2 regions of the Chryseomicrobium imtechense genome follow, and region 1 is predicted to be linked to the other one. Evidence: riboswitches for the same ligand, from Rfam matches in the RefSeq annotation. Region 1 holds a riboswitch; the other holds the start of a gene.
The links. Region 1 has a riboswitch for lysine ahead of AB5N96_RS08480 (Na+/H+ antiporter NhaC family protein). Riboswitches for the same ligand answer to the same signal wherever they lie in the genome.
Positions count from the first base shown of each region.

Region 1 (4,743 bases):
ATACAAACGATTTACATAGTCATTTTGAAAATTGGGAAGCGATAGTAGCGAAGATTACGGCTTATAAGAAAAGTTTGCCTGCTGGAGACGAGCTACTAGTCATGGACCTCGGTGATCATTTAGACCGTTCCCATGTCTTTACTGAAGCGACAGCTGGAAAAGGGAATGTGGAACTTTTAAATGAAGCAGGCTATCATTTTGTAACAATCGGAAACAATGAAGGGATCACACTTTCTCATGAACAGTTAGAGACCCTGTATTCAGAAGCTCAGTTTAAGGTCGTACTCAGTAATTTTTTTGAACCAGACGGCACGAGACCAGAGTGGTTACATCCTTATGTGATTCACACTACATCGTTCGGAAAGAGAATCGGTCTATTTGGTATCACTGCTGCTTACGACGAATACTACAAGCAACTTGGATGGCACGTTACATCTCCACTTGATTCCGTAAAAGAGATTATTCAAGTGCTGGCACCTCAAGTAGATTTGGTACTATGTCTTGCGCATGTGGGACGAACAATGGAAGAAGAAATTGCAGATCAATTTCCCGAAGTCGATTTACTATTTGGAGCACACACCCATCACACGTATTCAGATAATTACGTTTGGGGACGTACGCATTTATCGGCAGGAGGAAAATGGGGAATGCACATAGGTGTAGCTGTCATCCAGTTTACTGAAACTGCACCTGCAATCACCACGACACTGCATTCAGTGCAGCCGAGCTCATCGGATACGACAAACAGCAAACTAATAGAACGTGGAGAAAAACTATTAGAGGTCTCGGTTTTTTCAAACGATGAACATCTTCCAACCGCATGGGAAGTGGAATCAAAATTAAGTGAACGATTAGGCGAAGCGCTCATCACCTATACAGAAGCGGATTGCGCGCTTTTTCCTGCGGGGTTGTTACTTACAGACCTCTATCCAGGAGAAATATCTGCGAAAATGATGCATGATTTGTTACCGCATCCCATCAATCCATGTATTGTCACTTGTACAGGTGCTGATTTGATTGAAGCCTATGGGATCGCTCAAAATGAAAAGTGGCCAACGCTTGAAGTACGCGGTTTAGGATTTCGAGGAAAGCAACTTGGGAAGTTGATTTTCGCGAACTTTGTGAAAACTGGCGTAGGGTACCAAGTGAATGGGGAGCCAGTAGAGACAAAGAAAAAATATAAGCTGGCTACAGTGGATATGTTCACGTTCGGGTACTTCTTCCCGCGATTTAAAGAATTACCAAAAGTATATTTTATGCCTGAAACGATTCGAGATGTATTTATTCACTATTCCGCTTCATCAAATGATTCTAAACGCATAAAGTAAACAAAGGAGGAGATTTAAGTAGTCTTCCGTACTTAAATGATATTGAGTATGACATGGAAACGATCCAGGAAGAGGGAGGCGTTGTATTTTTGTTCCTCTCGCCTGAAAATAAGGGGTTGTCAGACGTCTTTATTCTTGTTAAGCTTAAAGGGAATTGAATATTATCTAGGTAGAGGCCGCAGAGCTTAAGAGTATAATACGGGAGTTTGACAACTAAGATCGTGTTAAAAAGGAAGCTTTGCCGAAGTGATTTGTGTCGTCACACATAAATCATTGGGGTTATTTTGAATAAAAATAACACTGTCATTTGCATTCGGCAAATGGAGAGCTACAGTCAGTTGAGACAATTAAGGGAAATTCCCGTGTATGCCAGCCTAATGATTTATTTAGGCTGGTTTTTTGTTTCACTTTTATGATCTGTAACTCCGCCTAAAAGGAGGAGAAACGTCAATGGAAGCTACAATTTTTTCACTAGTACCGCCACTTTTAGCCATTATTATGGTACTAGTCACACGCCGCGTATTACTCTCCCTTGGAGTAGGTATTGTGTCGGCCGCATTTTTATTGCATGAATTTTCACCAATGGAGTCAATACAGTCTTTATGGACCGCGTTCCAGTTATCGTTTTGGGATGAAGGATTCAACGCTTACAATGTCTTTATTATCTTGTTTATATTGAGTCTGGGAGTTATTACAGCTCTGGTCACACTATCAGGTGGGAGTCGCGCATTTGCGGCTTGGGCAATGAAGCGTGTGAAGACACGTCGAGGCGCAAAATTACTTACTGCATTTATTGGAATTTTAATTTTTATTGATGATTATTTTAATGCATTAGCTGTCGGACAAATTTCACGTCCGATAACTGATTCGCATAAGATTTCGCGAGCAAAGCTTGCTTACTTTATTGATTCTACTTCAGCACCAGTATGTGTCGTCTCACCAATCTCTAGTTGGGGTGCCTACCTGATTAGTATTTTGGGTGGTATATTTTCTACCTATGCAATCGTAGCCTATACGCCACTAGAGGCATTTGTCCTAATGGCACCTATGAACTATTATGTGGTAGCTGCATTAGCAATTGTATTTTTTGTAGCCGCAACAGATTTCGATCTATTTGCGATGAAATCACACGAGAAGCGTGCGTTAGAGACTGGCCAGTTATTTGATCCGGAAAAAGACGTTGCTGGTGAAATTAAAGAAGAATTTCCAGTACACAATCACGGAAAAGTGTCTGACCTCGTATTGCCAATTGTTACGCTTTTAGTAGCAACAGTGGGTGCAATGCTCATCACAGGTAATCAAGCAGGTGGTTCATGGAATCTGTTCACCATCTTCGAAAATACGGACGTTCCAAAATCACTTCTAATAGGTGGATTGGCAGGAGTAGCCGTCGCTTTATTTTCGTACTTACGCCAATTTGATCGAAACCCAGAAGCAGACAGCGTCCACATCGGTGCTGCGTTTTTATCTGGGATCCGATCGATGATGCCCGCCGTCCTTATATTAGTTTTTGCTTGGGCACTTACGTATCTAATCTCTGAACTACAAACAGGAGAATACCTAGCGGGGATTGTTACAAACAACAATATTCCGGAATGGATCCTGCCTGCTTTGCTGTTTGTGATTACAGCGATCATGGCCTTTTCAACAGGAACTTCGTGGGGGTCTTTCGGAATATTGATTCCTATAGGTGCTGATATTGCAATGGCTGTAAATCCAGAACTATTATTGCCTGTTCTATCGGCCGTGTTGGCTGGTGCCGTATTTGGTGATCACTGTTCACCAATCTCGGATACAACTATCATGTCCGCAACTGGTGCAGGTTCGAATTTGTATGACCACGTTATCACTCAGCTTCCATACGCAATTATCAGTGCTGTAATTGCAGCTCTAGGCTATCTTGTCCTTGGTTTTACAGGATCTGCTTGGATTGGCTTAGGTTTTGTCTTAATTGTCTTGATACTCTTATTTATCTTTTGGTCGGCTAAAGAAAGAGTACAACAAACTGCATCTTGATACGATACCACCAGTCAATTCGGCTGGTGGTTTTGTCATGACAGTCAATTGTAGGGAATTCTAAAGTATGATATATTGACAACAGGATAGACTAAGGATGGGGGCTACCGCAATGACATCTTGTAAACCAACTACAGAACGCGAACGTAAGCCGGAGTGGCTAAAAATTAAACTCAATACCAATGAAGAGTATACAGGCTTGAAAAAATTAATGCGTGAAAATAATCTAAATACTGTATGTGAAGAAGCGCGTTGTCCAAACATTCATGAGTGTTGGGGAACACGTCGTACCGCTACATTCATGATTTTAGGAGCAGTTTGTACACGTGCATGTCGCTTCTGTGCAGTAAAAACAGGACTACCAAATGAGCTGGACCTCGCAGAACCAGAACGCGTGGCAGACAGTGTCGTTTTTATGAACTTGAAACATGCCGTAGTAACAGCTGTAGCGCGTGATGATTTGAAAGATGGCGGTTCAAAAGTATTTGCAGAAACGGTACGTGCGATTCGTCGCAAAAATCCATTCACAACAGTTGAAGTTTTACCTTCTGATATGGGTGGGGTAGAAGAAAACCTGCGCACATTAATGGATGCAAAACCAGACATTTTAAACCACAATATCGAAACCGTGCGTCGTTTAACACCAAGGGTTCGTGCACGTGCTACATACGATCGCTCACTTGAGTTTTTACGCCGTGCAAAAGAGATGCAACCGGACATCCCAACGAAGTCGTCACTGATGCTTGGACTTGGAGAGACATGGGAAGAAATTATCGAAGTTATGGACGACCTACGTGCAAACAATGTGGATATCATGACGATCGGTCAGTATTTGCAACCAACGAAAAAACATTTAAAAGTACAAAAATATTACACACCACACGAGTTCGGAAAGCTGCGTAAAATTGCGATGGAAAAAGGCTTCTCGCATTGTGAGGCGGGCCCACTCGTTCGAAGCAGCTACCATGCGGATGAACAAGTCAATGCAGCAGCAAAACAACGACAAGCAGCTGGCGAAGAAGAACTCGCTGTGCAGAATTAGGTGAAACTAGTGACACGTATTCATTTAGAAGGTTTTCAATATGAAGTAGTAGAAGAGTTTCGCGAAGGGTTTAATCAAGAGGTTTTAGAAGAACGCTACAGCGATGTCCTACAAAAATATGATTATATTTTTGGTGACTGGGGTTATGGTCAACTTCGACTTCGTGGATTCTACGAAGACTCAAACTCCAAAGCGACGTTTGATACAAAAATCGGGACAATCCACGATTACATTTTAGAGTATTGTAATTTTGGCTGTGCCTACTTTTTATTGAAGAAGCTTGGGAAGATTCAAGTGGAGAAAAAACCAGAAGTGGTAGCAATTGAAGAGGTAGTGAAAGAAGAGAAGGCGGACTAG
Region 1 is NZ_JBGOBM010000007.1:29,047-33,789, reverse strand. It holds gene AB5N96_RS08485 (bifunctional metallophosphatase/5'-nucleotidase) at 1-1,328, shown strand, start outside; lysine riboswitch at 1,491-1,667, shown strand; gene AB5N96_RS08480 (Na+/H+ antiporter NhaC family protein) at 1,779-3,344, shown strand; gene lipA (lipoyl synthase) at 3,457-4,386, shown strand; gene AB5N96_RS08470 (YutD family protein) at 4,396-4,743, shown strand.

Region 2 (4,743 bases), on a different contig from region 1:
ATTAAAAGAACTTGCTGACCTATTAGGTGGAGCAGTTGGTGCATCACGCGGAGCATGTGACGCGGATTATGTAGATTACTCATTACAAATCGGTCAAACTGGTAAAGTTGTTACACCTGACTTATACATCGCAGCAGGTATCTCTGGAGCAATCCAGCATTTAGCGGGTATGTCGAACTCAAAAGTCATTGTTGCAATCAACAAAGACCCAGAAGCAAGCATTTTCAAAGTTGCAGATTACGGAATTGTAGGAGATCTTTTTGAAGTCATTCCACTTCTAACAGAAGAGTTCCGCGCAGTTTTATCGAAGTAAACCAATCACTCGGCTTCCTTCACGGAAGCCGAGTTTTATTATTAGGTGGTTCGGGTATCATTTGATATAATCGCATATAGATACAAATGAAGGAGGAATTATCGTGGCAGTTACACACACAACAGATGCAACATTTGCACAAGATACTCAAGAAGGTTTAGTATTAGTAGACTTTTGGGCACCATGGTGTGGACCATGTAAAATGATCGCTCCAGTTCTTGAAGAGCTTGACGGCGAACTATCTGACAAAGTAAAAATTACAAAGTTAGATGTAGATGAGAACCAAGCAACTGCTAGCCAGTTCGGGGTTATGTCGATTCCAACATTGATCCTTTTCAAAGACGGTCAACCAGTCGATAAAGTGGTTGGTTACCAACCAAAAGAAAACCTTGCAAACTTAGTAAACAAACACGCGTAAGTCATAGAGCCGGAGTCCTTAGGGGATTCCGGTTTTTTCAAAGGACCACTCGAACACTTGTACGGAACGCGTGCAGAAAGTAGGTGCACATATGAACGAACTCGTTCGGCAAAAATCAGAGATCCTTCCCGAACAACCTGGGTGCTATTTGATGAAAGATGGCAACGGAACCATCATTTATGTCGGGAAGGCAAAAGTGTTAAAAAACCGAGTCCGCTCGTATTTCACGGGAACACATAATGGGAAGACTCAGCGACTCGTGCAGGACATCCAAGACTTTGAATACATCGTCACGTCGTCCGACTTAGAAGCACTCATTCTAGAGCTTCATCTAATCAAAAAGCATGACCCTAAATACAATGTCATGCTTAAAGACGACAAGACGTATCCATATATAAAAATTACAGGGGACGCCTACCCACGCATTATTACAACGCGCACAGTACGAAAAGATAACGGGAAATATTTTGGGCCGTATCCGAACGTCTATGCAGCGAATGAGACGCGGAAGCTCTTGGACCGTATTTATCCATTCCGAAAATGTGTGAAGATGCCCGACCGCTTATGCCTCTATTATCATATTGGTCAATGCTTAGGGCCGTGTGTGAAAGAAATCCCACGATCGGAATTCCAGTACATGATTGATGAAGTTTCCAAGTTCTTAAATGGGGGCCATATTAAAGTGCGTACAGAGCTTGAACAGAAGATGATGGCAGCCGCAGAATCTATGGAATACGAGCGTGCAAAAGAATACCGAGATCAAATCGCGCACATCGATACCGTTATGGAAAAACAAAAGATGCAGATGAATGATTTCACCAATCGGGACGTCTTTGGTTACGCTGTCGACAAAGGGTGGATGTGTGTACAAGTCTTCTTCATTCGTCAAGGGAAGTTGATTGAGCGGGATGCGTCCATGTTTCCGATATACGGAGAGCCGGAAGAAGAGTTTTTAACATTTATCGGTCGTTTTTATGAGCAGCCGTCCCACATCAAACCGAAAGAACTTCTTGTCCCTGGAACTGTCGATGCGGAAATCATTCACCAGTTATTAGATGTAAAAGTAGCCGTACCGCAACGAGGGAAAAAACTAGAACTTGTGAATTTGGCCATCAATAATGCAGAAGTGGCCTTGAACGAAAAGTTCCATCTAGTCGAGCGTCAAGAAGAGCGAACTATTGGGGCAATAGAGCAACTTGGGCTTCATATGGGCATTCCTGCTCCGCGTCGCATTGAAGCATTTGATAACTCCCATATTTACGGGACAGATCCAGTTTCTGCGATGGTCGTCTTTGAGGACGGAAAACCTTTAAGAAAAGAATACCGAAAGTACAAAACAAAGACGGCTGAAAAACATGATGACTACGGAGCGATGCGTGAAGTCATTCGTCGCCGCTATACACGTGTGCTTCGGGAACGTTTGCCTCTTCCGGATTTAATTTTGATTGATGGGGGAAAAGGGCAGATGTCGTCTGCGCGTGAAGTATTAGAAGATGAACTCGGACTAGATATTCCGATTGCAGGGCTTGCGAAAGATTTAAAACACCAAACGGCAGAACTTCTTTACGGAGAGCCTCCGCTTCCTGTTGCCATGAAGCGGACGTCGCAAGAGTTTTATTTGCTGCAACGTATTCAAGACGAAGTGCACCGGTTTGCGATTACATTCCATCGCCAACAACGTCAAAAAAATAGTATCCAATCGATTTTGGATACGATTCCTGGCGTGGGACCAAAGCGCCGTCAACAACTTATGAAGCACTTTGGTTCGGTGAAAAACATGAAAGCAGGTACTGTTGAAGAGTTTATACAAGCAGGTCTTCCGGAGGCGCTTGCTGTTGCGGTTCAAAAAAAATTAACAGAAGAAACATTGCCTTCGCCGGAATAGTGTGCTAAAGTATTCCTAATTTCATATTCACTTTACGTGAAGATAGAGGTGCGAGCGTCAACAGTACCATTTTTGAGGATGACAGATCCGACGACGAAATGGGAAAGGGGCAATCGCCGAAATGAAGAGCTGCTGATCCAGCGCTTCGTTGGTCTTGTGTTGAACAAACCCAAGATTGTCAGAATAAACATTCTGGAGGGCTATCTTGCATGGACATATACTTTGACCGTGTTAGACAAAATGCTTTCCATTCGTGGAAAGCATTTTTTTGTCCCATCCGCTACCGGAGGAGATTAGGAAAATGGCAATTGTCGTCATGAAATTTGGAGGAACATCGGTTGGCTCAGTGGAGCGTATCCGAAATGCAGCACGTCGCGTCATCATGGAATCAGAACAAGGGAATCAAGTCGTAGTCGTTGTATCCGCAATGGGCAAAACAACCGATCACTTGGTTACTCTTGCAGAAGAAATCACATCGTCGCCATCAAAACGAGAGATGGATATGCTCTTATCAACTGGCGAACAGGTCTCGATGTCATTACTTGCAATGGCTCTTGAGACACAAGGCTACCCAGCCGTTTCTATGACAGGATGGCAGGCAGAATTACAAACTGAAAAAGTGCATCGCAATGCACGAATCGTTTCACTGAAAGGTGACAAAATTCGTGAGAAGCTAGATGCTGGAAATATAGTCGTCGCTGCTGGTTTCCAAGGTATTACAGAAGACGGGGAGATTACTACACTTGGCCGCGGAGGTTCAGATACAACGGCCGTCGCAATTGCTGCAGCTGTTGGAGCCATCCGCTGCGATATTTATACAGACGTGGATGGAGTCTACACGTCCGACCCACGCTTTGTCGAAGGTGCACGTAAATTACAATCAATTGAGTACGATGAGATGTTAGAGCTTGCCAACTTAGGCGCAGGCGTCTTGCATCCACGCGCTGTTGAGTATGCAAAAAACTACAAAATTCCACTGACTGTCCGCTCGAGTTTGACAGATCAAGAGGGGACAGTTATTGAGGAGGTTACATCGATGGAGTCGAATCTGATTGTACGAGGTGTGGCATTTGAATCCGATGTCGTTCGGTTAACAATAGGATATGAAAAAGCATTTAATGGGTCACTCGCTATGATCTTTACGACACTAGCAAAACACAATATCGATGTCGATATCATTGTGCAATCTATAGTCGATGGCACAACGCCAACGGTTTCGTTCACTATTAAAAAAGAAGCATTGTCCGAAGCGATTCAAGTATTAGAAGAGAAAAAACAAGAGCTAGGGTTCCAAGTGGCAGATTTCGAAGTCGGCCTTGCAAAAGTATCGATTGTAGGATCAGGAATGGTTTCCAATCCAGGAGTAGCAGCACAAATGTTTGATCGCTTACGCCAAGAATCGGTTCCAGTTAAAATGGTCAGTACATCAGAAATCAAAGTATCTGTAGTCGTTCCGCAACAACAAATGATTCAGTCGGCGAATGCGCTTCACGACGAGTTCCGCTTGTCGGAGCTTGAGGTACAAGTGTAAACTTTCGTTTGAGTAGATAAAGAACAGCTCCTTCTCGCACTCTCGTTGCGGGGAAGGGGTTGTTTTTTGTACTAGAAGACTGTGAATTAGTTTCCATAATATGACTGAGGGCACAAACCAGCCATTTGAGGGCACAGAACCGCTCGATCAGGGCATAAAAAGCCTATTCCAGGGCACAAACAACGAAATTGAGGGCATAAACAATTCTGAGAGAAATCTACCCTGTGAAAAAAATGACCATAAAAAAGAATGCTGATTTCGACATCAGCATTCTACAAAATAGTTACAATAGTGTGAACAAAACACGCAATTTGTTCACAAATGTGAGCAGATAAATGGGAGCGCTCTCACACCAAATGTAAACTAAAGACAACTGCTATTCTGATTTTGTTGTAAAAACAACAAGTGTAGATGAGACATCTTCCAGACACTCCGTCATCCGACTCTCTAACTGTTCAAGTTGCTCTGCTAAAAATCCTGCCTCAAGCTTGAAGCAGCGATCGGACCGCGACGATGAACGAATCGTGTCCTGTAGGTGGAAGATGCTTTCACGCTTTGCTTGTGTATGTAATTGCAACTCGCCCCAGCCGGCTTGT
Region 2 is NZ_JBGOBM010000002.1:56,549-61,291, forward strand. It holds gene AB5N96_RS01930 (electron transfer flavoprotein subunit alpha/FixB family protein) at 1-313, shown strand, start outside; gene trxA (thioredoxin) at 417-731, shown strand; gene uvrC (excinuclease ABC subunit UvrC) at 823-2,616, shown strand; lysine riboswitch at 2,652-2,827, shown strand; gene AB5N96_RS01945 (aspartate kinase) at 2,918-4,147, shown strand; gene AB5N96_RS01950 (DUF2507 domain-containing protein) at 4,524-4,743, opposite strand, start outside.
Region 2: it holds a riboswitch for lysine, as region 1 does, so the genes downstream of both, AB5N96_RS01945 (aspartate kinase) here and AB5N96_RS08480 (Na+/H+ antiporter NhaC family protein) in region 1, are expected to answer to the same signal.